Regions from separate parts of the Enterococcus gilvus ATCC BAA-350 genome, predicted to be linked through region 3. Evidence: predicted binding sites of a transcription regulator. Region 3 holds the regulator's gene; each other region holds the start of a gene.
The links. Region 3 encodes HrcA, which represses chaperone genes, less so after heat shock. Its sites were predicted from a motif close to TTAGCACTCNNNNNNNNNGAGTGCTAA; they were not measured.
Positions count from the first base shown of each region.

Region 1: a site for HrcA is predicted at 1,745-1,771, ahead of I592_RS10175 (ATP-dependent Clp protease ATP-binding subunit). Genes of this name have one in related genera too.
Region 2: a site for HrcA is predicted at 8,868-8,894, ahead of groES (co-chaperone GroES). Genes of this name have one in related genera too.

Region 1 is NZ_ASWH01000001.1:2,053,180-2,063,556, reverse strand. Features, by position in the region: gene I592_RS10175 (ATP-dependent Clp protease ATP-binding subunit) at 1-1,590, opposite strand, end outside; gene I592_RS10170 (phosphocarrier protein HPr) at 2,030-2,296, shown strand; gene ptsP (phosphoenolpyruvate--protein phosphotransferase) at 2,296-4,023, shown strand; gene I592_RS10160 (LTA glycolipid anchor biosynthesis glycosyltransferase, IagA/BgsA family) at 4,197-5,240, shown strand; gene I592_RS10155 (glycosyltransferase family 4 protein) at 5,256-6,494, shown strand; gene I592_RS10150 (NAD(P)-dependent oxidoreductase) at 6,514-7,425, shown strand; gene I592_RS10145 (YkuJ family protein) at 7,530-7,760, shown strand; gene I592_RS10140 (SAM-dependent methyltransferase) at 7,918-9,081, shown strand; gene fabT (fatty acid biosynthesis transcriptional regulator FabT) at 9,463-9,903, shown strand; gene I592_RS10130 (beta-ketoacyl-ACP synthase III) at 9,900-10,377, shown strand, end outside.
Region 2 is NZ_ASWH01000001.1:2,289,215-2,299,591, reverse strand. Features, by position in the region: gene I592_RS11360 (DUF1836 domain-containing protein) at 148-696, shown strand; gene I592_RS11355 (DegV family protein) at 689-1,543, shown strand; gene yycF (response regulator YycF) at 1,801-2,505, shown strand; gene walK (cell wall metabolism sensor histidine kinase WalK) at 2,508-4,340, shown strand; gene I592_RS11340 (YycH family regulatory protein) at 4,337-5,647, shown strand; gene I592_RS11335 (two-component system regulatory protein YycI) at 5,648-6,493, shown strand; gene I592_RS11330 (MBL fold metallo-hydrolase) at 6,542-7,351, shown strand; gene I592_RS11325 (NAD(P)-dependent oxidoreductase) at 7,394-8,014, opposite strand; gene I592_RS11320 (CPBP family intramembrane glutamic endopeptidase) at 8,091-8,735, opposite strand; gene groES (co-chaperone GroES) at 8,932-9,216, shown strand; gene groL (chaperonin GroEL) at 9,239-10,377, shown strand, end outside.
Region 3 is NZ_ASWH01000001.1:1,329,084-1,339,460, forward strand. Features, by position in the region: gene hemW (radical SAM family heme chaperone HemW) at 1-760, shown strand, start outside; gene hrcA (heat-inducible transcriptional repressor HrcA) at 882-1,922, shown strand; gene grpE (nucleotide exchange factor GrpE) at 1,956-2,492, shown strand; gene dnaK (molecular chaperone DnaK) at 2,550-4,379, shown strand; gene dnaJ (molecular chaperone DnaJ) at 4,529-5,689, shown strand; gene I592_RS06620 (plasmid pRiA4b ORF-3 family protein) at 5,780-6,760, shown strand; gene I592_RS06625 (hypothetical protein) at 6,838-7,575, opposite strand; gene I592_RS21385 (hypothetical protein) at 7,601-7,768, opposite strand; gene mprF (bifunctional lysylphosphatidylglycerol flippase/synthetase MprF) at 8,023-10,377, opposite strand, start outside.

The DNA.
Region 1 (10,377 bases), 720 kb from region 3:
TTCTTCATACCCAACATAGCCTGGAGGTGAACCAATCAATTTAGACACACTGTGTTTTTCCATATACTCACTCATGTCAAAACGAATCATAGAGTCGCTTGATCCAAAAAGTTCTTCTGCTAACTGACGAGCCAATTCTGTTTTACCGACACCTGTTGGTCCAACGAATAAGAAGGAACCGATCGGACGATTTTTTTTGTTTAAACCAACACGATTACGGCGAATGGCTTTCGCAACTTTTTCTACCGCTTCATCTTGTCCAATGACGTGTTGTTTCAAATCACTTGCAAGATTTTTCAATTGTGTTTGTTCTTTTTCTTTTAATTCACCGACAGGGATGCCTGTACGTTTCTCAACGATTTTCTCCATGTCCTTTTCAGTGATAACCGGTGTTTCTTCATCTGTTATCTGACGGTCTTTCATTTTTTGCAATTTGTTGATTTGATCGCGGTAGTAAGCAGCTTTTTCAAAGTCTTCTTCTTGAGAAGCTTGTGATTTTTGTTGCTCTGCTTCGGCCAATTTTTTATCGATCATTTTTGGATCAACAATTTGAATCGTTAAGTTTTTCTTCGACCCTGTTTCATCCAGCAAATCAATTGCTTTATCAGGTAAAAAGCGGTCTTGGATGTAACGATTTGATAACTCAGCCGCAGCTTTGATGGCATCATCCGTATATTTTACATGATGATAATCTTCGTAACGTGGTTGCAGACCTTTGAGGATCTCAATGGTTTCTTGAACAGAAGGCTCTTCCACGCGAACGGGTTGCATCCGACGTTCCAATGCAGCATCTTTTTCAATGATGCGGTATTCATTTAATGTGGTTGCACCGACCATTTGTAATTCGCCGCGAGCTAAAGCAGGCTTCAAAATATTCCCAGCATCCATATTGCCGTCTCCAGCAGCGCCGGCACCGACGATCTCATGAACTTCATCAATAAATAGGATGATGTTTTCAGCTTGACGAATCTCTTCGATTAATTTTTGCATCCGTTCTTCGAATTGTCCCCGAATACCTGTACCTTGCACAAGAGAAGCGACATCTAAACGAATGACTTCTTTGTCCATTAATTTTTGCGGAACATCGCCATCGACGATTTTTTGTGCCAATCCTTCAACGACCGCTGTTTTACCAACACCGGGTTCGCCAATTAATACGGGATTATTTTTTGTCCGACGATTCAAGATTTCAATGACTCGTTGGATCTCGTCATCACGACCGACTACGGGATCAATGTTTCCTTCACGTGCTTGTCCAGTAATATTGATACCATATTCATCCAATAGACCGCCGCCGCCATTTCCGCGAGGGGGTTGATTATTTATTCCATTTCCACCGCCGAATTGGGTTGGTGGTGTTTGATCTGCAGCTCCTTGTCGTTGTTGCATTTGTTGGGACATGGAACGGAACAAATCGTCTAAACTTCCAAAACCAAAAGGATCATTTCCTGCCATCTGTGGCGCACCTCCAGCTTGATTCTTTAATTTTTGATAACAACTCTGGCAATAATCTAGTTGCTTTCGTTGACCATTGACATTTGCATATAAATGAATCGTTGCTTCATTTTCATGACAATTTTGGCAAAGCATCTTTTTCACCCTTTCAATAGTTGATGTTTCTTCCATTGTACATCGAGTAAGCGAATCTCGTAAAAAGATACGCTGGTCAATTGTTTGACTATCACTGACCTTAGACATAATTATAACGAGATTTTTGATAAAAGCAAACAGTTTGTTTTTATTTTTAGCATTCGAACGCATCGAGTGCTAAAAAAATCGTTGCTGGTCTTTTTTAGGACGCTCCTTTGTTATGTAAAAAAAATGAAAACGGAAGAAATGGGGAAGTTGGACGGGTATAGCACATATTTTAAGAAAGGGCATACATTTTGCTTGAATAAATCGACTAAAATTGTTGTATCCACTGCAAAAAAATGGTAATCTAAGAAAATGAAGGGCCCAAAATGATGGACGTTATCATTAAAGCCCTAACATAAAAAAACATTTTTTTTTATAAAGGAGAACGGTCAATATGGAAAAAAAAGATTTTCACGTAGTAGCAGAAACAGGGATTCATGCACGTCCCGCAACTTTATTAGTGCAAGCTGCAAGCAAATTTAACTCTGATATTAACTTAGAGTATAAAGGAAAATCAGTTAACCTTAAATCAATCATGGGCGTTATGTCTCTAGGTGTTGGCCAAGGTTCTGACGTGACTATCTCTGCTGAAGGTGCTGACGAAAAAGAAGCAATGGAAGCAATCGTAGAAACAATGAAGAAAGAAGGATTATCTGAATAATGGTTGAATTACTAAAAGGTATTGCCGCTAGTGACGGAGTAGCCGTTGCAAAAGCTTATCTGCTAGTACAACCGGATTTATCTTTCAAACAAAATAATGTAGAAGACACTGCTGCCGAAGAAAAGCGTTTAGACGACGCTTTGGCGGCTTCTTCTGCTGAATTAGAAAAAATTCGGGATAAAGCAGCAAAAAGCTTAGGTGAAGAAGAAGCACAAGTTTTTGATGCTCATTTGATGGTTCTTTCAGACCCAGAAATGATTGGTCAAATCAAACAACATATACAAGATAATAAAGTGAACGCTGAAAGTTCACTTAAAGAAGTAACCGATATGTATATCGGCATGTTCGAGGCGATGGATGATAACGCTTATATGCAAGAACGTGCGGCAGATATCCGTGACGTTACGAAACGTGTAATGGCACATCTTTTGGGTGTGACTTTACCAGATCCATCAATGATCGATGAAGAAGTTGTCGTTGTTGCGCATGACTTGACGCCAAGTGATACTGCACAATTGGATAAAAACTTTGTAAAAGCCTTTGTTACTGATATCGGTGGACGTACGTCTCACTCAGCAATCATGGCTCGTTCATTAGAAATTCCAGCAATTGTTGGAACAAAAGAAATCACTGCCAAAGCAAAAGAGGGTGTTTTACTTGCGGTCAATGGGATCACAGGTGAAACAATCATTAACCCAACTGAAGAAGAAGCGGCTGAATACCAAAAAGCTGGCGAAGCTTATGCAACGCAAAAAGCTGAATGGGAAAAATTAAAAGACGCTGAAACAGTGACTGCTGATGGTAAGCATTTTGAATTAGCTGCGAATATCGGAACACCTAAAGACCTAGAAGGTGTTCACAATAATGGCGCTGAAGCGATTGGGCTGTACCGTACAGAGTTCTTATACATGGACTCATCTGATTTCCCAACAGAAGACGATCAATTTGAAGCTTATAAAGCCGTTTTAGAAGGCATGGGCGACAAACCAGTCGTTGTTCGTACAATGGATATCGGTGGGGACAAAGAACTTCCTTACTTGACGTTGCCTCATGAAATGAACCCATTCTTGGGCTACCGTGCATTGCGCATCAGTTTATCTGAATTGGGCGATGACATGTTCCGTACACAGTTACGTGCATTGTTGCGTGCGTCTGTTCATGGCAACTTGCGTATTATGTTCCCAATGGTTGCAACATTGAAAGAGTTCCGTGCAGCGAAGAAAATGTTCAACGAAGAAAAAGAAAAACTTGTTAATGAAGGCGTGAAGGTTTCTGACACGATCCAAGTCGGAATCATGATCGAAATTCCTGCAGCGGCTGTTTTAGCTGACAAGTTTGCCAAAGAAGTTGATTTCTTCAGTATTGGTACGAATGACTTGATTCAATACACAATGGCGGCTGACCGTATGAACGAACGCGTTTCTTACTTATATCAACCATATAACCCATCAATCTTACGTTTGATCAAAAACGTGATCGATGCAGCGCATGCTGAAGGTAAATGGGCTGGTATGTGTGGCGAAATGGCCGGCGATCAAACAGCAGTTCCGTTATTAATGGGTATGGGATTAGATGAGTTCTCTATGAGTGCGACATCTATTCTTAGAACACGCAGCTTAATGAAACGTTTAACAACGGATAAAATGGCTGAACTATCTGAAAAAGCATTAAAAGAATGCGATACAATGGAAGAAGTTCAAGCATTAGTTGAAGAATACGTAAAATAAAGCAAAATTCAAAACCGTCGTCCACTTGGACGGCGGTTTTTTTATGCGTAACAGCTAAAAATAATTCATACTTTCTGTGTGGACTTTCTGCATATTCCTTAAAATCAGACCATAGGTTGAGAAAAAGGTCAGACGCTTATGATATAATTGATTTGTTTTTGAGGAGGCGGGTTATGAAAGTATTACTTTATTTTGAAGGACAAAATGTTATTGGAAAATCCGGAATCGGCAGAGCCTTAAGTCATCAAAGAAGAGCACTGGATGCGGTGGGGATCGAGTACACATTAGATCCAAATTCGACCGATTATGATTTATTACATGTAAATACATATGGACCTAAAAGTCTCTATTTAGTTAAAAAAGCGAAAAAAATGGGCAAGAAAGTGATTTATCATGCGCATTCTACGGAAGAGGATTTCCGAAATTCGTTTATCGGCTCAAATCAGTTGGCACCTTTCGTAAAAAAATGGTTAGTGGCTTTGTATGAGCAGTCCGATCACCTGATTACACCGACACCTTATTCAAAAAAGCTGTTGCAACAATATGGTTTGACCCAGCCGATCGCTGCCATTTCAAATGGAATCGATCTAAAACGGTATTATCCAGATGAATACAAAGAAGCGGCTTTTCGCCGACATTTTCATTTATCGGAAACACAAAAAGTAGTGATTTGTGTGGGATTGTTTTTCGAGCGTAAGGGAATCATTGATTTTGTGGAGATTGCTAAAAAAATGCCCGAATACACATTTATCTGGTTTGGCAGTGTTCCGATGCTTTCTATACCAAGAGAAATTCGCAAAATCGTCAAAAAAGATCATCCTGAAAATGTTCTTTTTCCTGGTTATATCAATGGCGATCTGATTGAGGGAGCTTACTCAGGGGCGGATTTATTTTTCTTTCCTTCCTATGAAGAAACAGAAGGGATCGTTGTTTTAGAGGCGTTAGCCAGTCAACAGCAGATCTTATTAAGGGATATCCCTGTCTATGAAGGCTGGATGGAGAATCGCGTAAACTGTTATATGGGAACTACGAATCAGGAATTTGAAGGATTGATCCGACAATTGGTCAATCATCAATTGCCAAATCTTGCACTGACAGGATTTAAAACTGCGCAGGAAAAAAGTATTACGCAGATCGGGAAAGAACTAAAAGCGGTGTATCAAAAAGTTTTAGGTGTTCCCTATGATCATCAAGTCTATGGAAGAATCGCAAAGTAGTTTGGAGGAATTGACGTGCGAATTGGTTTTTTTACAGACACCTATTTTCCCCAAGTAAGCGGGGTTGCAACATCTATTAGAACGTTGAAAGATCAGCTTGAGGAACAGGGCCATGAAGTATTCATATTTACGACAACTGATCCTGACGCCGATGAGTTTGAAAAAGATATCGTCCGAATGCCGAGTGTGCCCTTTGTATCCTTTACGGATCGACGGATCGTTGTACGGGGCATTTGGTTTGCGTATCAAATTGCGAAAGAATTGAACTTGGATATCATCCACACCCATACAGAATTTGGTGCGGGCTTCTTAGGCAAATTGGTGGCGAACCGGTTGCGAATCCCAGTGGTTCATACGTACCACACGATGTATGAGGACTATCTTCATTATATTGCCAATGGAAAAGTGGTTCGACCGACACATGTGAAGCACTTTATAAAAATGTTTGTTAATCATTCTACAGGAGTCGTTTGCCCAAGTAAGCGGGTGGTGGATACTCTGCAGCGTTATGAGGTGGAGATCCCTATGCGGATTATTCCGACGGGGATCGACGTGAAGCATTTTGTTCGGCCGGATATTACCAAAGAGCAAACGGATCAATTGCGGCAGAACTTAGGAATTCAAGAGAACGAGCTGATGATTTTATCTCTCAGCCGTATTTCCTATGAAAAAAATATCCATGTCATCGTGCAGCAATTTACTGAGATTCTTATGAGTTTTCCGAAGGCGCGTCTTGTTATTGTTGGTAAGGGCCCTTATCGTGAAGATCTAGAAGAATTGGCGAGTGAACTCGGTATTGAGGAGTATGTTCAGTTTACCGGAGAAGTTCCTCATGAGGAAGTAGCGTATTATTACCATGCAGCGGATTACTTTGTCAGCGCGTCAACCTCAGAAACACAAGGTCTGACCTACGCTGAGGCGATTGCTTCCGGTACGCAATGTATCGTGGAAGGAAACGATTATTTAGAGCAATTATTGGATCATGAATCTTTAGGGATCACGTTTGAACGAGACAACGATTTTAGTGATTGCTTTGTTCGTTACGCGCAGCAACAGATCCCGGTAGATCCTGAAGTACAAAAAAATAAACTGATCGAGATCTCTGCCGAACGCTTTGGAAGTGAGATTCTTAAGTTCTATCAGGAAATGATTCTTTATTATGAACAAAATCATGTGGAAGTAAGGTCTCCCGCGCATACAGTTCAAAAAATGCGTGTCCGGATCAACTCCCTCAGAAATAGCGAAGATAAATAAAGCTGAAATCCATCTCTTCATGTATACTGGAGATGGATTATTTTTTATTTTGGAGGTAAAGCAGATGAAAATAGGATTTATCGGTACTGGCGTGATGGGAAAATCGATTGTAAAGCATTTTTTAGCAGCAGGATACGAGGTCGCTGTATACAATCGTACAAAAAGTAAAACGGATGAATTAGTTGCACACGGTGCAATTTGGCAAGATACGCCAGCAGAGGTGACGAATGCCAGCGAGATTATTTTTTCTATGGTAGGCTATCCTAGCGATGTTGAAGAAATCTATTATGGAGCGAAGGGTATTTTTTCAACAGAGGTGGCTGAAAAGATCTTGATTGATTTGACGACGTCGACACCGACCTTGGCAGAAAAAATTTATCAAACAGCTAAAGAAAAAGACGCGTCTTCATTAGATGCTCCTGTTTCGGGCGGTGACTTAGGTGCCCAAAACGGAACGTTGACAATCATGGTCGGCGGCGACCGCGGGGTGTATGACCGGGTGATACCGTTATTTGAAATAATGGGAAAAAGTTATTCTCTTCAAGGTGAAGCTGGTGCGGGACAACATACCAAAATGGCGAACCAAATCATGATTGCCGGAACAATGACCGGCATGACAGAAATGCTTGTCTATGCGAAAGCAGCCAATTTAGACGTTTCGAAAGTGTTAGAAACCTTAGGCGGCGGTGCTGCTCAAAACTGGTCCATGTCGAATTACGCACCACGTATTTTGAAATCGGACTATTCGCCAGGCTTCTTTGTAAAGCACTTTATCAAAGACTTGAAAATCGCCTTAGACGAGGCTGAGAAAATGGACCTTGATTTACCAGCAACTAAATTAGCCATAGAGCTATATGAACGCTTGGCAGACCAAGGATTCGAAAATGATGGGACGCAAGCGTTGATTAAATTGTGGTGGTCTGAATCTTAAGTTAGATTTAGTAAAAAAATCATAAATTTATTGATGAAAATCAATGCAAGATACGGTTGGATTTGATACAATAAGACAGAATTGAGAAGAAGGGGGGCATCTAGATGAAACATTCACAATTAGTTGCCATTATTAAACGCTTGGAAGCAATGACTGAATCAACGGATAATGAAGTACAATTGCGTCGTTTTGAAAAAGAAGGCGTAGAAAAATGTACTGTAACTTATGATAATACAACAGAAACATTTGAGCTGACTGAAAGCGACAGCAAACAATCTTATCAATTTGATAACATCGACATTGTTGCGATGGAAATTTATGATTTGATTCAATAAAACGGGGAAACCCGTTTTTTTTTGCGCTTTTTTTAGGAGCTGCACCGAACATTCAATGACAATTTTATGAGAAAATCCTATTTTTTGTCCAAACTCAGATCATATCTTTTGAACTAATGAACGTTTAGGAAGAATATATTGTGAGGGAGGCATGATTATGTTAGACAAAGAAGTATACAATCAATTATTTAAACCATCTTTTTCTAAAAAAACAGAAGTTACTTTTTGGGATGGTTCAGTGAAGGAATACGGAAATCCCGAAGAGGATACCGTCTTCAAGATTCTTTTCAACGAAAAAATTCCGGTGAAGGAATTAATGAACAATGCATCTCTCGCGTTAGGCGAAGCATACATGGAAAAGAAAATCGAAATTGAAGGCGATCTTCAGGCCTTGATCTACGATGTTTACAATCAATCAAATGGCTTTTTCCATAACACTAATTTCAAAAAGTGGATGCCAAAGGAAAAGCATACAAAAAAACAATCAGCACATGATATCCATAGCCATTATGATTTAGGAAATGAATTTTATGAATTGTGGTTAGATCGCACCTTGACCTATTCGTGCGCTTTTTTTGAAACGCCGGAAGATTCTTTGGAGCAAGCACAAATCAATAAAGTGCATCATATTTTAGATAAATTATTTATTCAGCCGGGTGAAACGTTGTTAGATATTGGTTGCGGCTGGGGAACGTTGATCTTAACCGCGGCTAAAGAGTACAAAGTGAAGGCTAAGGGGATCACGCTTAGTGAAGAACAGTACCAACACATTCAAGAAATCATTAAAGAGGAACATTTGGAAGAGAGCGTTTCTGTTGAATTGATGGACTATCGTGACTTGAAAGGGACCTTTGATCATATCACGAGTGTAGGAATGTTCGAGCACGTGGGTGCGGAAAATCTGCAAGAGTATTTTAAAGTCGTTGAAGGTCACCTAGCACCGAATGGGACAGCATTGATTCATGGAATCAGCCGTCAACAAGGCGGAGCAAAAAATGCGTGGATCAATCAATACATCTTCCCAGGCGGATATATTCCAGGCGTTACTGAATTGGTAGGACACATTACTGAAAATGACCTGCAGCTAATTGACCTTGAAAGCTTGCGTCGGGATTATCAATTAACATTAGAGCACTGGACTAAAAACTTCCATGAAGTAGCAGATAAAGTGATCGAGCAAAAAGATGAAGCTTTTTATCGAATGTGGGATCTTTATTTGCAAGCCTGTGCAGCGTCATTTCAAGCGAGCAATATTGATGTCATTCAATATTTGCTGGTTCATCCAAATAATAATGCAATTCCTATGCATAGAAATGTTTAATAAGCGGGCTTCCCGCTTATTTTTTTATTTCGACCAACAAAAGCATTTTACGAGTGGATGAAGTCTGTAAATTTCGAAGAAGGGGACAATCGGCAAGCGTCGTGTCATTATTTTCGAGCAAAAGAAAATTTTTGAGCAGCCACAGTTAAATGATCGGGCTGATAACAGCGCTTCTTGGAAAAGGGAAATTGATTAAGGACCTCTTTTTTTGAAAATATGATTTGATTATCAAAGTATTTCTGTTATTATTCAAGAATCGAAGCCCCCTAGTGATAATCATTAATTTTTGATTAACTGAAAAAATGTAGTTGCATTCAGAAAAAAAATAAGATATAGTTTGAACATCAAATGATTTGATAATCAAACTAATTAGGTGAGGACATGGAAAAAAACTGGGAAGAATTAAATACCTATTTAGTTTCTATTTTCAACGACGTTTTGTCGATTGAAGAAAACGAACTAAAAAAATCAAAATTCAGCGATTTGACGATTACAGAGATGCACACCATCGATGCGATCGGGATGTACAAAAAAAAGACGACGACGGAAGTTGCTAGAGAACTGTTAGTTACCGTTGGAACATTGACGACATCCATCAATCGTTTAGTGAAAAAGGGCTATGTAGAACGGATTCGGAGCGAGGATGATCGTCGAGTCGTTAAACTGGGTTTGACGAAAACGGGACGCTTAGTCTTTCGAGTTCATCAACACTTTCACTTGGAGATGGTGAAAAGTGCCATCAAAGACTTGAATACAGAAGAGCAAGAAGTTTTTCGAAAAGCTCTAGCGAATCTATATAGTTATTTAGAGGAGATCAAATGAGTATGAGCTTCGGAAAGATCATTGCAACAGCACGCTACTTACCTGAAAGAGTCGTTACCAATGATGACTTAGCTGAATGGATGGAAACGTCTGATGAATGGATTCAATCGAGAACGGGAATCAAACAACGGCATATAGCGGAAGTAGAAAATACTTCTGATATGTGCGCGCAGGTTGCGAAGAAACTGATCAGCAAGGCAACGATCGATCCAATGAGTTTGGATTTCATTATTGTTGCGACGATGTCTCCTGACTATACTTCGCCCTCGGTCGCTTGTCAGGTTCAAGGACAGATCGGGGCAAAGCAGGCGATGGCGTTTGATGTAACTGCTGCCTGTGCAGGTTTTGTGTACGCGGTAGCAACTGCCGAAAATTTTATTCGCGGCGGGATGAAGCGGGGAATCGTAATTGGCGGAGAAAAGATTTCTAAGCTGTTAGATTGGCAAGATCGTTCATCCGCTGTTCTTTTCGGAG
Region 2 (10,377 bases), 960 kb from region 3:
ACTTTCATATGTTAGCACTGAGAAAATAAAAAAGCAAGAATAAACTTAAAAAAAATTCACCAAAAGCGCTTCAATTATCTAGTTTTTGAAACTATGTTGTATAATTACCATAATTTTGATAAACTACCCTTAAAGGGAGTGTGTTCAATGGAAGATACAAAGCTCAGAACCTGGGCAGAAGGCTTAAAAGATTTACGACTGCCTCGCTGGGAAGAGTTACCCGAACTAGAGCTATACATGGATCAAGTAATCACCCTTGTTGACCGTTATTTATCCCCTTTGATAGAAGATGACAAGCATCAGCTTCTATCCAGTGCTATGGTCAATAATTATGTTAAACATAAATTAGTTCCACCACCTGTGAAGAAGAGATATAACCGTAATCATTTGGCCTATTTGATTGCTATTACGCTGCTGAAGCAAGTTTTTGCGATTCCTGATATCAATGAATTGATTCGGATGCAATTGGCGATCAATGAACCAAAGGACGCGTACAATAGTTTTTGTACCGTGCAAGAAGAAGCACTGCTGCAACTGGCAAAAATAGTTTTAGGTGAAGAAATCGAATTTAACAGCTACAAAAAAGATTTCTACTATTTAGCAATGGAAAGTGCGATAGCTTCTTTTACACAAAAAATGTTAACTGAAAAAATCATTCAATTGGAGAAAGAGAAAGAAGGCGAAACGGATGAGTGAAAAAATCGCAATCCTAGTTGATTCTGGGACAGACGTCCCAAAGGAAGTAGTGAACAGCGGCCCTTTTTTTATGGTGCCATTGCGTATTATTTTTAGTGATAAAGAATATAGAGATGGGAACGATATTAGCTCCGATACTATTTTTCCTTTAATCAAGAAAGAGTTGCCAAGCACTTCTTTACCAGATGGCGAATTGATCCATCAGGTTTTTGATGAGATCAAAGAACAAGGCTATACACATGTGATTATTGTGACGATTTCAAGCGGGTTAAGCGGGACTTACAATGCGCTGCGCGTACTCGGCGAGCATTACGAAGGGTTAACTTTCCAATCGATTGATACGAAAAATGTGGGGATCGGAGCAGGGATTCTAGCTATTTACGCCGGCGACTTGGTGAAACAAGGCAAATCCTTCTCAGAAGTGATTGAAGAAGTAGAAAGCAAAATCCCCTACACAAAAATCTTCTTCAATGTAGACACGTTGGAGTATTTACAAAAGGGCGGACGTATTGGTTTGGTCTCTTCTTTATTGGGGAGTGCCTTGAAGTTAAAACCGATCATCTCTTGTAATTCTGAAGGCATCTACTATACAGTTGCCAAAGTTCGTGGACTAAACAAGAGTATCGATAAGACTTTACAGCTAGTAAAGGACCATGTTGGCAATCACAAGCGCTTTAATTTGGCTGTAACACACGCCGACGCATTGGAAACTGCGGAAAAAATCCGATTACGGCTACAAGAGATGTTTCCGACTGCTGAAAATATCTATTTTGGAAAAGTTTCTCCTGCATTATCCGTTCATACTGGACCAGGTTCCTTAGGCGTGGTTTGTCAAGTATTGGATTAGTGACAAAGTCACTTTACTGCTTTCGCTTATTTCATTAAAAGCAATAAAAAAATATTTAAAACAGAAGAAATCAAATTACCGAGAAGGAGATGAGCAAATGCTTGTCTCTTTTTTATTATTCAATTAAATTCTTCTATTTTTTCTTAAGTAATCGTTGTAAAAAATCGTCATCTGTTTGAAAAGATGAAACAGTATTGAAATTATTGTATAATGGTAGGGCGTACATACAATCTTATAAAGGTATGAGGTGACTCTTAGTGAAAAAAATTCTAGTAGTTGACGATGAAAAGCCGATTTCGGACATCGTAAAATTCAATTTAACCAAAGAAGGCTATGAAGTCTTCACTGCATATGATGGTGAAGAAGCCTTAGAAAAAGTCGAAGAGGTCAATCCAGATTTGATTTTATTAGATTTAATGTTGCCAAAAAAAGACGGTTTAGAAGTGGCTCGTGAAGTACGCAAGACCCATGAAATGCCGATCATTATGGTTACGGCGAAGGATTCTGAGATCGATAAAGTATTGGGCTTAGAATTAGGAGCGGACGATTATGTGACTAAACCATTTTCTAATCGTGAATTAGTTGCCCGCGTAAAGGCAAATTTACGTCGAGGTGGACAAGCGCCCAAAGAAGAAGAAAATACGACACAAAGTGATTTAACGATCGGAGATTTGACGATTCATCCAGATGCTTACATGGTAACCAAGCACGGAGATACGATCGAACTAACGCATCGTGAGTTTGAATTGCTACACTATTTGGCAAAACATATCGGACAAGTGATGACGCGAGAGCATTTACTGCAAACCGTTTGGGGATACGATTATTTTGGCGATGTGCGAACAGTGGATGTGACTGTCCGTCGTTTACGTGAAAAGATCGAGGATAACCCCAGTCATCCTACCTATTTAGTAACAAGACGTGGCGTAGGGTATTACCTACGTAACCCTGAACAGGAGTAAGTATGGAAAAGAGAATCCGTTTTTACCGATCGGTCAATTTCAAGATTGCGTTTTCGTTTATCTTGATTTTACTGATTTCGATCGAGATCATCGGTGCTTACTTTATTCGGGGACTTGAAAAATCAACAATCGATAGTTTTACCAAGGATATGAATCAGCGGGTCTCTTTGCTAAGTACGACCCTCGGAGCCACCATGTCAGAAGATGCCGGCAATGAGGCAGATCAGCTTCAGCGAATCCTTGAAAATAATGGAACGGCTGACAATATCACTGAGATGTGGGTGGTAGACGATAAAGGGATCGTCATCGCTACAAATGACGTGGGTCAGAAAGATTCGATCATCGGAAAGAAAAATGAATACAGCGACATCGATGATTTTTCAATGAAGCAATATGTAACACTAGATGATAATAATAGACGGGTATATATCAATGTCCAACCCATTCAGTCCCCGACCGGCGATTCGGCTGTGATCGGGGCTCTTTATGTTAAAAGTGACATTGAGCAAAAATATACCGAAATCAGCAACACAGCTTTGATTTTCTTTACTGCCTCCTTGATCGCGGGATTGATCTCGATCATTGTCGCGTTATTGGTGGCACGATCGATCACAAAGCCTATTAAAGAAATGCAAAAGCAAGCAGTTCGTATTGCGCAAGGAGACTATTCTGAGAAGGTCGATGTTCAAGGGCATGACGAGTTGAGTCAACTTGCAGAAACATTCAATAAATTATCTGACCGTATTGAAGATGCTCAGGATACGATGGAAGCTGAAAGAAATCGTTTGGACAGCGTGTTGACGCACATGACTGACGGGGTTATAGCAACAGACCGCCGAGGAAAAGTCATCACGATCAATGAAATGGCCTTGTCTTTGCTTAATACAACGAATGAACAGGCGATTGGTCAGTCGATTTTGACTCTGCTTGATTTAGAGGAAGAGTACACGCTGCGTAAATTGCTGGAAACGCCAGAAGAGATTTTAATCAATCGTTCAAAATCTGATTCAGAAGAAGATCGTATGACGCTACGATCAGATTTTGCTATGATTCGTCGTGAATCTGGCTTTATCAGTGGATTAGTAGTTGTTATCCATGACGTAACAGAACAAGAAAAGACGGCTGAAGAGCGTCGTCAGTTTGTTTCCAATGTGTCACACGAGTTGCGTACGCCGTTGACAAGTGTCCGCAGCTATTTAGAAGCGTTAGAAGAAGGTGCTTGGGAAGACAAAGCAGTAGCTCCAGACTTTATTCACGTGACTTTGGGCGAGACCGATCGAATGATTCGAATGATCAATGATTTATTGAATCTTTCTCGAATGGATTCAGGTGCGCAGCAAATGGACCTTGAACTTGTCAATTTCAATGAACTAGTGGACTATATTTTGGATCGCTTTGACATGATGGTGAACAGCCAAGAAAAAACGTATCGGATCATTCGTGAGTTTACCGAACGTGATTTATGGGTAGAAATCGATACGGATAAAATCATGCAGGTGATTGATAATATCATGAACAATGCCATCAAGTATTCACCTGACGGCGGAAAGATCGAAGTTCACTTGATGGAGACTCATAACAATGTTGTCTTAAGTATCTCTGATGAAGGACTAGGAATTCCTAAGAAGGATCTGGAAAAAGTCTTCGAACGCTTTTATCGCGTCGATAAGGCTCGTGCCCGTCAACAAGGCGGAACAGGACTTGGGCTAGCCATTTCTAAAGAAGTCATGAAGGCGCATCAAGGACAAATCTGGGTTGAGAGTGTCGAAGGAAAAGGCTCGACCTTCTATATTTCTTTACCATATGAACCCTATGAGGAGGATATTTGGGAATGAAATTATCAGAAAAAATCATTCGTGTCGCACTTATGGCTCTGATTTTTCTGAGCCTCATCTTAACCTATGCCATTTGGCTTAGTCCTACCTCAAAGATATCCGATGTCACTACAAGCAAGCAGGCAGTGAAGAGCGATCAGAACTACACAAAGGCAACAGACGCTTTTCTGCCGATTCGCGGGACATGGAATTTGTCGAATGGGAAGTTTCAAACAAGCAGCGAAAATCTGCTGGCTACCACACAGGCGCGCTTAACAGAAAGTACCTATGGTCAGTTGCAAGAAATAGCCCATGGAGAAGACATTGAAAGTTACTACAATTTATCCAACGGGATTGAAATGAATTATGAAGGCGAGTTTTCTTTGGCTGAATATATCAAGGTTTTTGATATGCCGGTCAATTTGAATTCAATGAAAGATTCGGATAAAATCATGTTTTCAAAGATTCAGATTGATTTTTCCAAAAAGAAGATTCGCTTTCTGAACTATAATAAGGACATCGTGTATGAAGCGACGATTTCCGCGGATTTTTCTGGTTTGGAGACCATTTACGAAAAAAATCAAGGACGCTATTTGCCAATGGCTGAGGGAAATCCTTTGGTTCCTCGTCTGTCACGCACAAAAGATCGTGTTCGGCTTAAAAAATACAGTTATATTTTAACGACCCAATCGTATTCACTTTTTCGAAATGCATTTTTCCAAAACCCCGATCAAGCAAAAGGGGAGGAAGAAGAAAGCGGCTCTCGTTCATTTGTCAGCGGCCATGAAGAGCTTATAATGGATGAACAGAAGCGTTTGGTGACCTTTAATGGTGAGCTGCCTTCCGATTTAGCGAAGGAAAGTATGTACAGCCAAAGTTTTAATTACGTAAGCCGGTTGGGAACTTCTGTTGGAAATCTACGGTATTTTGATCATCATGACGGACAAATCAATTATCGAATATTTGTCGAAGGGTACCCGATCTTCAGTCAATCTTCTAAAGGAAAGATGACTGTCAAAATTCAGCACGCGCCTAATACACCCACACCGCAAGTCAAAATCGAGACGAGTATGGACACGGTCCAAGTACCGATACCTTCTGATGAAGAAGTTGAGCTGCCAAGCACGCTGGAGGTAGAAAACAGTCTAGCTGCGGCAGGAATCGAACTTGATAAGATCCAAAGTTTTATCATTGGCTATACTTGGCAGGATATTGATGGTGTAAATAAATTAGTTGCCTTAACGCCAGAATGGTTTGTTAAATATGAGGACACTTGGTACTCCGCTAACCAGCTGATGCAAGGAAATCTAGAAACGGAGGCGAGCTAATTGGATTTTAGAAAAATCGAATGGATCTTTTTTCTCGTCTTCATCGGTCTGAATATATTTCTCTTCAGTATTTATTGGAATAATCAGCACGAACAAAGTTTAGTGACTAATTCAAATCAGCGGGAAGATATTGTGCAGCGCCTAGAAAATGATGATATAAAAATCAAAGATGAAGTTACTGACGACCACCAAGAGGGGTATTATTTGAGTGCTGAGCAGGATACGTTCGATTCACTAGTAAACGAAGGAACGAACGCACCAATCAATGGGAATTGGACCATTTCTACCCGAGTACTGACAAGTATCCCAAATGGAGAAATAAAATTTGATCTAAAAAAGGCGACGAGTAGTTTTAATCGTTTGATGAAGGAGTCCACTTTTATCACGAATGGCACAGAATATACGTACCTTCCTGATGTTTCTAAGAAAGATGAGGATTTAGGAAAAGTCGTCGGAGCGCAAACCTATGAAGGGATTCCTTTTATTGATGAAACGTCCCGCGTGACGTTAGACATCATGAAGGAGGATGACCAGGAGCGGGTCTCTAAATATACTCAAACCCGGTTGAAGGACATTGAGCCTTTGCGAGAAAAAATGTCGCTTTATTCCGAAAAAGAAATCTTGAACACGCTATATATCAACAATAATATTCCGAGCAAATCGACGATTACCAACATTTATTTAGGCTATTTCCGCACACTTGAAGTACGTGAGAAAAATGTGTATGTGCCTGTTTGGTTCGTCAAGATACGGACGTCAGATAAGACGACGCAGATTGAAAAAGTCAACGCCCTGAATAATCAGGTGATCACGAATAATTTAGTTCCAAAGGTGGAAAATCCATAAAAAGGGTTGTATACTGAGGACAGTTTTAAAAGAGAGGACCAATTGCTCATGTTAGAAATGAATAACGCCTTCAATATCAGCATTTTAGCTAGCGGAAGTACAGGAAATTCTTTGTACTTAGAAAGTCCGCAAAAAAGAATTTTGGTCGATGCTGGGTTGAGCGGGAAAAAAATCACTTCGTTATTAGCAGAGGTCGATCGAAAACCTGAAGATTTAGATGCGATCTTAGTGACTCATGAACACCGAGATCATATCCATGGTGTCGGAGTTCTTGCAAGAAAATATAAATTACCTGTTTATGCGAATGAGAAAACGTGGGAAGCGATGTCTCCGCTGATCGGAAAGGTTGATGTTGAACAACAGCATATCTTCGAGATGGGGAAGGTGCTGACTTTCGGTGATTTGGATATCGAAAGTTTCGGTGTTTCTCATGATGCGGCAGCACCTCAATTTTATCGCTTCTATAAAGATGGTCATTCATTTGTCATGTTGACAGATACAGGTTATGCTAGTGAACATGTCCGAGGGACGATTCGCGATGCAGACGCATACTTGGTCGAAAGCAATCATGATTTAGAGATGTTGCGTATGGGTGCCTATCCATGGAGTTTAAAACAACGAATCCTTGGCGATCGCGGCCACCTGTCTAATGATGATGGCGCGCTAGTGATGACCGATATTCTTGGTGATCGTACAAAACGCATCTATTTAGGACATTTAAGTAGAGAGAACAATATGAAGGAACTCGCTCATATGACGATGGAAGAGACCTTGACGCGGTATGATCTAGGTGTAAACCATCAGTTCCAAATCTTTGATACTGATCCAGATAGCGCGACAGAATTATTCGCAATCTAAAAAAATGGCAAGCTTGCTTTTTGCAGGCTTGCCATTTTTTGATCAGCTATATACGCTAAAATGTTGGTTCAAGTGTCTTGGTTCGATCACTTCATCGATCAGGGCAATTGCATAATCTGCCATGCTGATCTCACTCTTACCTTGTGAGTTCTTTTTTAGATGATCATCACTGATCTGATACTTTCCAGTCCGTAAACCATCAGGTACAAAATTTGCAGCCGGGCTTATATAGGTCCAGCTTAGCTGTTGGGTTGCTTTTAATTCTAGAAATGCTTGGTACATATTATAAGCAGTGGGATAATACACTGCCTTTGGATCAGAGACATCGATCATGCGTTGTGTTTCATCAATAAATAAGGAAGAGGTTCCCCCTACAACGATCAAGCGTGTATCCGTTCCACGTAAAAGATCACTGAGATGTTTTAAAGATGTTTGATGCATCTCCTCTTGTCCGATCGGCGGGCGAAATGCGTCAATGACTACATCAAAAAATTCGACATCCTTTTTTGTAAGCTCGAAAAGGTCCTTGACCAAAATGGGCACATGTACCTTCAGATTTTCAGGATGACGGACAATGGCTGTAACAGCGAGCCCACGATCAAGCGCTTCTTCTAAAATCATAGAGCCGGCGTGTCCTGTTGCACCAATAATCGCTACCTTCATTAAAAAACCTCCTTAGAGTGATTGTACATTCAGTCTAAGGAGGTTTTTATAAAAAGGCAAAAGATTCGTTTCAGATTTAATTAGCGTGTAGGGCAAGCTGGGTCAAAATAACGAGCAGATTCATCCCAACATGGGTAATCATAGAAGTCCAAATGCGTCCGCTATAGCGATACATTCCACAGAAAAGGAACCCTAAACCTGCATATAGCAGATAATGCCCATCGTTGTGAGCAAAGGCAAAAAGGACAGAGCTGAGAAGTGCCGGCAGGAAAAAGCCGAATCTCTTTTCTAGCGAACCAAAAATTGCACGACGAAAAACAAATTCTTCCATGATTGGGCCGGCGATAGTTGTCGCCAGGATAAAAATCATATTGTTCATGATCAGTTGAACGATATTTTGTGTATTCTGTGAAGCAATCGATTGTCCCAAGAAGCGCTGCTCAATTTGTAAAATGACCATTTGCAAGAGCAGGGAAGCAGGGACACCCAAAATACCAATTAAAATGGAGATCAGTACACTTTTTCGCGTACCTTCTAATCCGAAGATGTTTGATTTAAAACGATAAACAACCATCAAAGCTGCGCCAAGAAAATAAGCGAGCGTTGTTAACTGAATGAGTTGTGAAGAATTTGCTTGGAGTACGCGTTGGAAAATCAAAGGTGAAAACAGCACCAATCCATAAGTAAAAATCGTAATGAAACTATATTTTTTTTCGTTCATTGAACTTCCTTTCTAACCATTTATTGTTCCCAAGTATACCATAGTTCTCAAAAAACTTAGTGCAGGAAAAATCAAAAAAAGAAACGAAGGACTTGCAAAAAGAAACAAAAATGGTATGATAAGAATTGTGAGTTAGCACTCTTATCTATCGAGTGCTAACGACTTGAAAATTCATTACTAGTTGGAGGGATTTATCGTGTTAAAACCATTAGGTGATCGTGTCATTCTTGAAGTTACTCAAGAAGAAGAAAAAACAGTTGGAGGCCTAGTCTTAGCTTCTGCAGCAAAAGAAAAACCACAAACTGCTAAAGTCGTAGCTGTCGGTGAAGGCAATGTGCTGGAAAACGGTCAAAAGAGTCCAATGCCAGTAGCTGTTGGTGATATGGTAATGTTTGAAAAATATGCAGGTACAGAAGTAAAATATGACGGCAGTGAATTCTTGATTATCGCTGCAAAAGATATTATGGCAATCGTTGAATAAAAAATAATGAGGTGAAAGAATCATGGCAAAAGATATTAAATTTTCTGAAGATGCACGTGCAGCAATGCTTCGCGGAGTAGACAAATTAGCAGATACAGTAAAAGTAACATTAGGACCAAAAGGACGTAATGTCGTTTTAGAGAAATCTTACGGTTCTCCTTTGATTACAAATGATGGTGTGACTATCGCAAAAGACATCGAATTAGAAGATCATTTTGAAAACATGGGCGCAAAGCTTGTTTCTGAAGTCGCATCTAAAACAAACGACATCGCTGGTGACGGAACTACAACAGCAACAGTCCTTACACAAGCAATCGTTCGTGAAGGATTGAAGAACGTTACTGCAGGCGCAAATCCAATGGGCATTCGTCGCGGAATCGAATTAGCAACAAAAACAGCAGTTGAAGAATTGCACAGTATTTCTAAAGTCGTTGATTCAAAAGATGCAATTGCACAAGTTGCTGCTGTTTCTTCAGGCAGCGAAGAAGTCGGTAAACTAATTGCTGAGGCAATGGAAAAAGTTGGTAACGACGGCGTTATTACGATCGAAGAATCTAAAGGGATCGATACTGAGTTAGATGTCGTTGAAGGAATGCAATTTGATCGCGGCTACTTATCTCAATATATGGTAACAGACAACGATAAAATGGAAGCTTCTTTAGAAAATCCATACATCTTAATTACAGACAAGAAGATCTCTAACATCCAAGACATCTTGCCATTGTTAGAACAAGTCTTGCAACAATCTCGTTCATTATTGATTATTGCTGATGATGTAGACGGAGAAGCATTACCAACATTAGTCTTGAACAAGATTCGTGGAACATTCAATGTTGTAGCAGTAAAAGCTCCTGGTTTTGGCGATCGTCGTAAAGCAATGCTTGAAGATATCGCGATCTTAACGGGCGCTACAGTGATCACAGAAGATCTTGGTCTGGACTTGAAAGAAGCAACGATCGAAAACTTAGGGACTGCTGGTAAAGTCGTTGTCGACAAAGACAATACAACGATCGTTGAAGGTTCAGGCGACAAAGCAGCGTTAACAGATCGTGTTGAAATGATCAAACGCCAAATCGGCGAAACAACGTCTGACTTCGATCGTGAAAAATTGCAAGAACGCTTGGCTAAACTTGCTGGCGGAGTGGCCGTGGTTAAAGTTGG
Region 3 (10,377 bases):
AAAAATTGGCCGTAAGCATAATGCGCAAGACGTGCACGATACCATTCAACTTTTAGAAAAAAAGGATTTTAGAAATGTAACGATTGATTTGATTTATGCGTTGCCAGGTCAAAGTTTAGAAAGTTTCCGCGATACCGTGGAGCGGGCTTTGGCTTTAGATCTGCCGCATTACGCACTTTATTCCCTGATTTTAGAAAATCAAACGATGTTCATGAATTGGGTGCGACGAGGAAAAATGCATTTGCCTGAACAAGAAGTAGAGGCCCAAATGTATGCTGAAACAATTGAAGCAATGGAGAAAGCTGGACGAATGCAATATGAGATCAGTAATTTTGCTAAGCCAGGATTTGAGAGCAAGCATAATTTAGTTTACTGGAATAATCAAAATTACTTTGGGATCGGGGCAGGCGCGAGCGGCTACTTAGAAAATCGACGCTATAAAAATCGCGGACCGATACAACATTACCTGAAGTCTTTGAATGACGATCGTCTTCCAATTCTTGAAGAGGAATACTTATCTGAACGAGAGCAAATTGAAGAAGAAATGTTCTTGGGCTTAAGAAAAATTTTAGGAGTTGAAAAGGCGGTTTTTGAAGCCCGTTTTAAGCAGTCAATAATGGATGTTTATGGTGACGTGCTTGAAAAATTAAAGCAGCAAAAGCTCATTATAGAGACCGATACCAGCATCCATCTGACCAAGGCAGGATTGTTTAGAGGAAACGATGTTTTTGAAGAATTTTTATTGAATAAAAACGATTAGCACTCTCTGTTGCAGAGTGCTAATTTTTTGTTTTTTTCACTTGACTTCTATAGGAGATGTGGTATATTAATAATCGAGTTAGCACTTAAAAAGAAAGAGTGCTAACTAAAGGATGAGATGAATGTTAACGGAAAGACAAAAACTGATTCTCAGCTTGATCATCCAAAACTTTACCCATACGGGACAACCAGTTGGGTCGAAAAGTTTAATGGAAGAAGGCGTAAAAGCAAGTTCCGCGACTATCCGTAACGACATGAAGACCTTAGAAGAATTAGGCTTGCTAGAAAAGACTCATTCCTCATCAGGAAGGATTCCTTCAGCTCTGGGGTATCGCTATTATGTGGATCATCTACTAACGCCGATAAAGGTGAGTAATCAAGAAGCAGATCAAATTCGCAGTTCGTTAAAGAAAGATATTCATGAGATCGATGATATTATTCAACAATCCGCAAGAATACTTTCGCAGGTTACCAGCTATACGGCATTTTCACTCGGCCCTGAAATGAAAGATCGGACGTTAACAGGATTTAGGATCGTTCCATTGAATGATCGCCAAATTTTAGCAATCATCGTTACTGACAAAGGGAACGTTGAAAGCCAAGTTTTTCGTATTCCTGAGAATGTTGACAGTCAGGACTTGGAGAAGATGGTTCGAATCATCAATGATCGTTTAGTGGGACAGCCTTTAATGAGTGTCTATCAGAAATTGCGAACAGAGATTCCAATGATTTTACATCGCTATTTTCAAACCACTGATGGCATCAGACATTTGTTCGATGTGATTTTAAATGAGGCGTTTGAAGATAAAGTCTTTGTTAGTGGGCGAATGAATATTTTAAATTTCAATCCCGATCAGGACTTCGATCATGTAAAGTCAATGTATTCACTGATGCAGAATTCGGATGAATTGACACAATTATTGCTTCCCTCAGATGACAATATCCATGTACGGATCGGTACGGAGTTAGGCAATGATTTGTTTGATCATTTAAGTATGATCCAAGCAAATTATGAAATTCGCGGGCATGGCCGAGGAACGATCGCATTGTTAGGCCCGACCTCGATGCCGTATTCAAAAATCTTCGGATTATTGGATGTATTCCGATACGAGTTGACAAATGCATTGGATGATTATTATCGTTCTTTGGATTTATATCACTAGAAACGATTCCTAAAAAGAAAGGAAGTACGCGTAGTGGCAAAAGAAAAGAAACATGAAGTTGAAGAAGAAGTTGAAGCGGAAGAAACAATGGAAACTGAAGAAATCGATATCCCAGAAGTTTCTGAAGTAGAAGACTTAACAAACAAGTTCAGTGAAATGGAAGATAAATTCTTGCGAGCTCGTGCTGAGATTGCAAATATGTCTAACCGTAACAAAAATGAGCGGGAACAGTTAATCCGTTACCGTTCGCAGGATCTTGGGAAAAAATTATTACCAGCGATCGACAATTTGGAGAGAGCCTTAGCAACGGAAGTGACAGATGATCAAAGTGCCAGCCTGAAAAAAGGGGTAGAAATGGTACTTGAGAGTTTGACCGTTGCATTGAAAGAAGAGGGGATCACAGAGATCAAAGCTGAAGGTGAAACCTTCGACCCGAATCTTCATCAAGCGGTTCAAACAGTTCCAGCAGAAGACGACGTAGCACCCGAAACGATCGTCAATGTTTTACAAAAAGGGTATCAACTACACGACCGAGTATTGCGTCCCGCAATGGTCGTTGTCGCTCAATAAAGTATTCTACTATTTATTAGTAAATTTAAAAGATAAATGAAAAGGAGATTTTCAATTATGAGTAAAATTATCGGTATTGACTTAGGTACAACAAACTCCGCAGTAGCTGTTTTAGAAGGCGGAGAAGCTAAAATCATTACAAATCCAGAAGGAAACCGCACAACACCATCTGTTGTCTCATTCAAAAATGGTGAGATCCAAGTAGGTGAAGTCGCAAAACGTCAAGCAGTTACAAACCCAGATACAATTTCATCAATCAAACGCCATATGGGTGAAGCTGGATACAAAGTAGAAGCAGACGGAAAATCATATACTCCACAAGAAATCTCTGCAATGGTATTGCAATATATCAAAGGATTTGCAGAAGATTACCTAGGCGAAAAAGTTGAAAAAGCCGTTATCACAGTTCCTGCTTACTTCAATGACTCTCAACGTCAAGCAACAAAAGACGCTGGTAAAATTGCTGGTTTAGAAGTTGAACGTATCGTGAATGAACCAACTGCTGCAGCATTGGCTTACGGTTTGGACAAAACAGACAAGGATGAAAAAATCTTAGTATTTGACCTTGGTGGTGGTACGTTCGACGTATCAATCCTTGAATTGGGCGACGGTGTCTTTGACGTATTATCTACAGCAGGAGACAACGCTCTTGGTGGGGATGACTTCGATAACAAGATCATCGATTACTTAGTTGCTGATTTCAAACAAGCAAACGGCATTGATCTATCTAAAGACAAAATGGCTATGCAACGTTTGAAAGATGCTGCTGAAAAAGCGAAAAAAGATTTATCAGGTGTCAGCTCAACACAAATCAGCTTACCGTTTATCACAGCCGGCGATGCTGGTCCGTTGCACTTAGAAACAACACTTTCTCGTGCAAAATTTGATGAAATTACGGCTGATCTAGTTGAACGTACGAAAGCACCTGTTCGTCAAGCCTTAAAAGATGCTGGTCTTTCTCAATCAGAAGTCGACGAAGTTATCTTAGTCGGTGGTTCAACTCGTATTCCAGCAGTTGTAGAAGCTGTTCGTAAAGAAACAGGTAAAGAACCAAACAAATCAGTTAACCCAGATGAAGTAGTAGCAATGGGTGCTGCGATCCAAGGTGGGGTCATCACTGGTGATGTGAAAGATGTTGTATTACTAGACGTAACACCATTATCATTGGGTATCGAAACAATGGGCGGCGTGTTCACGAAATTGATCGACCGAAATACGACGATCCCAACAAGTAAATCACAAGTATTCTCAACAGCTGCTGACAACCAACCTGCAGTAGACATCCATGTCTTGCAAGGTGAACGTCCAATGGCTGCTGATAACAAAACATTAGGTCGTTTCCAATTGACAGATATTCCAGCTGCACCTCGTGGAATTCCTCAAATCGAAGTAACGTTTGATATTGACAAAAACGGTATCGTAAACGTTTCTGCGAAAGACCTAGGAACACAAAAAGAACAAAAAATCACGATCAAATCTTCATCAGGTTTGTCTGACGATGAAATCGATCGTATGGTGAAAGACGCAGAAGCAAATGCGGATGCTGATAAAGCTCGTAAAGAAGAAGTGGACCTACGTAATGATGTAGATGCTTTACTATTCTCTGTTGATAAAACATTGAAAGAATTAGAAGGCAAAGTAGATGCAGACGAAGTGAAAAAAGCAGAAGACGCGCGCGATGAACTAAAAGCAGCGGTCGAAGCAAATGACATCGAATTGATGAAAGAAAAACGCGATGCATTGAACGAAATCGTACAAAACTTAACAGTTAAACTTTACGAACAAGCGGCACAACAACAAGCAGATGCTGATCCAAACGCAGCTCAAGGCGGCGCGGATGATGTCGTAGATGCTGATTTTGAAGAAGTTAACGATGACGACAAATAATTGATTCGTTGATAAAGGCCAAAGTCATCGCTTTGGCCTTTTTTCTTTCAAGATTGGCAAGTCCGTTAGAAAAACGTTAAGAAACGTATCGTATCGATTTTTAGTGTGATACAATACTAACGATTCTATGAAATTATGGAGGGAAGCCAATGGCTACAAAACGGGATTATTACGAAGTCCTTGGGGTACAAAAAGGTGCTTCGGATGATGAAATAAAAAAAGCATATCGTAAGCTTTCCAAGCAATACCATCCGGATATCAATAAAGAAGCCGATGCTGAGGAAAAGTTTAAAGAGATTTCTGAAGCTTATGAGATTTTAAGCGATCCGCAAAAACGTGCGGCATACGATCAATACGGCCATGCGGGAACAGATCCAAATTTTGGAGCTGGAGGAGCAGGCGGTTTTGGCGGTGCTGGTGGTTTCGGAGGAGCAGGCGGTTTTGGATTTGAGGATATTTTTGAATCTTTCTTTGGTGGTGGCGGCGGACGTCAAGCAGATCCTAAAGCACCAAGACAAGGGGCAGATTTACAATATTCAATCAACCTTGAATTCGAAGAAGCTATTTTCGGTGTGGAAAAAGACATTAAATACAACCGTGAAGAAACGTGTCATACGTGTCACGGAAATGGGGCAAAACCTGGCACGCAACCAGAAGTTTGTCATAAATGTCATGGTTCTGGTTCAATTAACGTTGAACACCAAACACCACTTGGACGTGTAATGAGCCGTCAAACATGTGATGTGTGTCATGGAACAGGGAAAGAAATCAAAGATCCTTGTCCAACGTGTCATGGTTCCGGTCATGAGAAGCGTCCTCATACAGTCAAGGTAAAAGTACCTGCCGGTGTGGAAGACGGCCAACAAATGCGATTAGCGGATCAAGGCGAAGCTGGAGTAAATGGTGGACCATACGGAGATTTGTATGTTGTCTTTAAAGTGAAACAAAGTGACATCTTCGACCGTGATGGCGGAGAAATTTACTACACCTTGCCGTTGAGTTTTGTCCAAGCGGCTCTAGGGGATGAAGTCAATGTCCCTACCGTTCATGGAGATGTTAAATTGAAAGTACCTGCGGGCACACAAACAGGTGCTAAATTTAGACTCCGCGGAAAAGGCGCTCCGAGACTTCGTGGAAATACGAATGGCGATCAACAAGTAACGGTGAAAATCATTACACCTAAAAACTTGAATGAGAAGCAGCGTGATGCGCTACGTGCATTTGCTGAAGCAGGCGGGCAAACAGTAAGCGAACAAAAAGAAGAAGGTTTCTTTGGCAAAGTGAAAGATGCCTTTGGTGGAAAAAAATAAGTTTAGAGGCTTAATCAATTCAGTATTGATTAGGCCTCTTTTTTCTTTTATCCTTAATGAAAAGAGAAAATGTGTTTAAGGGAGGTTCGCATGGATAAATTGGACAAGCTGTTTGATCGAATGACCAAAGATATGGTGTACTATTTTATTGCTGGAGGACTTGCTGAACCGGACGGTCTTATTCGCACGGTAGAATTCTTTTTAAACTTTGTTGATAAAGGAAGGCTCAGTGGGAAATTGCTAGATGAAGAACTCGTTAAAGAAGCTTTGATCCATCATTTGCCGAACCATATGCCGCTATATATCGATGAAAGTTTTTATGCTTATCAAATGCTGCTAGACCTTTATTACGCATTGTATAATGAAAGAATTATTACCAAAGAGGAATGTAAAGAAATGCAATACGTTATTTATCTCAATAAAACAGCGTTTCTATCTCGTATGAGCAACCCTAACTATTGGTCAAAAAACAAATTGGCAGTCATGGATGAATGGCGTGAAGGAAATTTTGATATTGAAGAGCCTTACAATTTAGATAATTATAATATAGATGAAACGGTAAAAAAAGAAGTTCCGAACAATATCTTAGAGTTTCCCAGACAAAGTGCTGCTGTTAAAACACAAACTAGTTATGTCGTACGTGTGGATCTCAAAGGGTATCGACCTCGAATCTGGCGACGCTTAAAAATTCCTGCGAGCATTTCTTATGAGCAGTTACATGAGATTTTGCAGATTGCATTTGGTTGGGAAGATTGTCATTTGCATAGCTTTTTTGTAGACAAGAAAATAATGATTGGTCCTAGTGATTTAGAGATGGTGCAATTTGCGGAAGAGCAGCGATTGATCGATGAAGATTTTAAAAATAAGAAAACAATCAGTTATCTTTATGATTTTGGTTGCGATTGGCAACACCAGCTGGTTATTGAAAAGATCCTTGAGGAGGCTCCCGTTGAGTATGCAATATGTATGAAGGCAAAAGGGGAGACGCCAGCTGAGGACTCACGGGGAAATGAAAGCTGGAAGGCCTTTGACATAGCCGACATCAATAAAGAATTAAAAAAGAAGAGATAAGTTCCCTTTAACGTGTTTTCACTGTGAAAGAATGATTAGGTGTTCCCCAAATGATTGAGTATTTGGGGAACACCTTTTTATCTTCTTTTTATCAGTGATAGCCATTTTTTATGGGTGTCCCGTAAAATAGGTGTTCGGATGTCATGGTTAGTTAGGCGATTGGGTATTAAATTTTTATCGGCTAATTCTGAAAAGAAAGTTGTGTAGTCTATTTGATGCCCTTCGATGCGTCTTTTTTTACATAATTCGTGTTGGCACATATGGCTCTGCGGGAATCCTTTCGCAAGCAGAAATTCCTGCGCCACTTTCAAGCTGTTCTCAGAAGAGGCATCGATCATGTTCGTATCAATCAAAATACCTTCTGGTTTTGATTGCAGAGAGTGGAACGTTCTCGCTTCAAGATTCAGCAAATGCACATAGTTATCAGTACAGAGACTGAGCTGTCCGCGTAAAGTAGTTGGAATCTGAATAAGCGGCAGACCACCAAGATAATTTTCTGCTACATAACCGCTCAACTGGCAAAGAAATTCATCCCCTAATCCGACAATTACATTTTCTTTCGTTATCTTTTGATCAGATAAAAATTGATATACTAGATTTGCGATAGCGGTAGTGTAGAGCGGTTCGTTCAATACAAGTGTTTGCACATCAAACCCCATAATGGTTAAGTATTGAAGAACTTTTGCACCTTCCGCATCAAATGATTTTTTGTCACTTAATAAGACGATTTTTCTAGTTGACCACAACGAAGCAGCGTAACTGCCGATTGCAGCTATACCTTCTGATTTAACCATGATTTTCGGTACGTTATTCATAAAATTTCCTCCTAGGTTTTTCTTCTTACTCTCGATTCGTTGCGATAAACGATTTTTTCTTCATGTTGTCCATTCGTTCAATAAGGAACATTTGGTCCTCGTGGTGCCGTTCTGTTACTTTGCCAAAGAAAAAACGCTCACTGCAGATATAAAAATCTACAGTGAGCGTTAACGGTACTAAAATAAAAGCCACTATAGATTTTCATCTATGCGGCAACAAGTCAGCGTAAAATGCCTTAGCCATCATAGATACAAACGTAGGTGTCTGTATCCACGAATAGGAATACAAACTCATCTAAAATAGCTAAAGTAAAAAGTATTCAGTTGTGCAGAGATTAATTGAGTCATTCTAAACACTCCAAACTGATTTCGTATATGTTGTTGCTTATTTTAGACACAAACTTACGAGTTGTCAAGACAAAAAAAGCAACTTCGAAATCGAAGCTGCTAATCTCTAAAAGTAAAACGTCGGAATCCGCGATATTTTTTATCCTCTTGCACAGGCGCATTATCCGTAATTAGTAAAGCAATCATTACGTAGCCGATCCAGCTATCACGTGAATACAATACATATTCTGGAATCCATTCGTTCGCATATTTATCTTTGTATTCTTTAAGTCCGCCGAATGAATAGAAGCGCGATCCGAAATTATAGACTAAATAAGCGATCCGTTCTTGCGTGAAGCTTTTACGAGAAGTACCGACATTTGCTAAAGGAGCCATACCTAAATCAAAATACTCGATTCCCATTTCATCACGCATATATTGAAATAAATTGATAAAAAGAAAATCCATCGTTCCGCCAGGTGCTTTCTCAGGGCTGTGTCTCATTAAGTCGATGGTCCCTATAGAATCTGTATAGGTCGGCATAAAATTCGCAAAGGCTACGATTTCTTTATCGCTATTTTTTATGACCGCGATTGGGGCACGTTGCAAATAGTCTTCTGAGAAGAAGCCTAAAGAGAATCCTTTTTCTTTACGACCATTGAGCCATTCATCGGAGATTGCCCGCAACGTCTTCATTGTTTCATCCGAAAACGGGGGAGTAAGGACATCAAATTGATACCCCTCTTTAAGAACCTTATTGAAACCAGAGCGCTGTCCCTTCATCTTCTTTCCGCTCAAAGTAAAATCAGGTAAATGAACATGTGCTCGCTCACCGAACTTAATAAAATCATAGCCAAACTCATGAAGGATCATGACCATCTCTTCACTATTCTCATAAAAAACAGGTAAGTAATTGAACCGGTCAACCTCGTTTATCAAGGCCTCTGTCGCAGCAACAAAATCCTCATTTTTTCCGGAAGGATCACCCATAACTAAAATTTTGTTATTAAAAGTCGATAATTGGAAGAAGACAGTATCCTCTTCGCCATCATTGTAATAAAAAACTTTTTTGTCTTTTAAAAAGACCAATTGACTATCTGGATTGCCTCCGTAGGTTTCTAAAATATGCTGGACACGTGCTTCATCTAAAGGTTCACCGATTTGCGTGCGCTTATTTTTTAGGAAACGAATCAATAAAAGTATAATGAACGCTACAATCAAAATCGCCACAAATCCTACGACCCAAATTTGTTCACTAGGGAATAGGAAAAATTCCGGTAGACGATGGCGATGATGGATTTTAGGACTGTTATAGACACCGATGATGATGTACAAGAAGGTGAGTCCACCCATAATAAGGCCATCAATGGTCATCCACTCCGCAGAATAAACAAGCTGCTCCCTGAACAATTCATTCTTAGAAAAAATAACAACTAATAAAACTAGTGCAAGGAAGAAGCCGGTAGAAAAACGAAATCCTGCAAGTAGTGAATACAAGAAGGTCAATGTCACGATAATAATGGTAGGGAAGTAGGCACGTTTTACCCGTGCAGAAATTCCTCGACCAGAAACGATCAATAAGAATCCTAATAAAATTGCTGGAAAAACAACAATTACTCGAGAGTGTATCGGATTAAGCTTTTGAAGAAAGGGCAGCCTTATAAAGGCTTCAGGAATAGTTGCTGATAAAACAAGCATGATCCCTGTGAAGTAAAGCAAGAAACTTTCAAGCTTATGAGCCAGCTCTCGTAATAGACCAACAGGAATTCCTTTGTAGCGTGTATTGATCGTAGTCCCAAGGTTTTTGAAAAATAAAATAAGTCCAATGGCAAAAGGAACCAAGTAATAAAATAGTCGGAAGAGCAACAACCATGCAACGACGGTTTCTCTTGGTGTTCCTAAAGCAGACAATCCAATGATCATCATTAAGTCAAAACTACCTAATTCTCCTGGAATCATGGAAGCAATTCCGATTACCGTCGCAGCGATAAATAACGGAACAACATCACGAATACTAACCTGAATCCCCATTAGGAACCCTGTTGAAAGGAAGCTGATTAATACACCGGTCCATTCAAGGAAGGAAGTTCCGATCAACTCAAGTCGGTGAGAACTTTTTAAATCCCCCAGATATTCTCCCTTTCCGAAAATACTTAGACAAAAAACAATCGGGAAGTATAATCCGCCGCCGATAAGCCAGATCCAATATTGACGCAAGTATTGATTATGATCATCAAACATAACCAAGAAGAAGGAGATCAGCGCATAGATCGATAACCCGGACATGGTAAAGACTAAAATTTTCGATAACGCCTGAACCACTTTTTTTCCAGAGGTCTGCTTGCCATAGAACTCTGAACGAAGACCCGCGCTAACGAATCCACCAAATCCCGCGATGTTATTTAATGTGTTGACGAGCCAACTGGTTTCAAAAATGTACAGCTTTTTCGGCTTCTGCTCCAAAATGTTATTCAA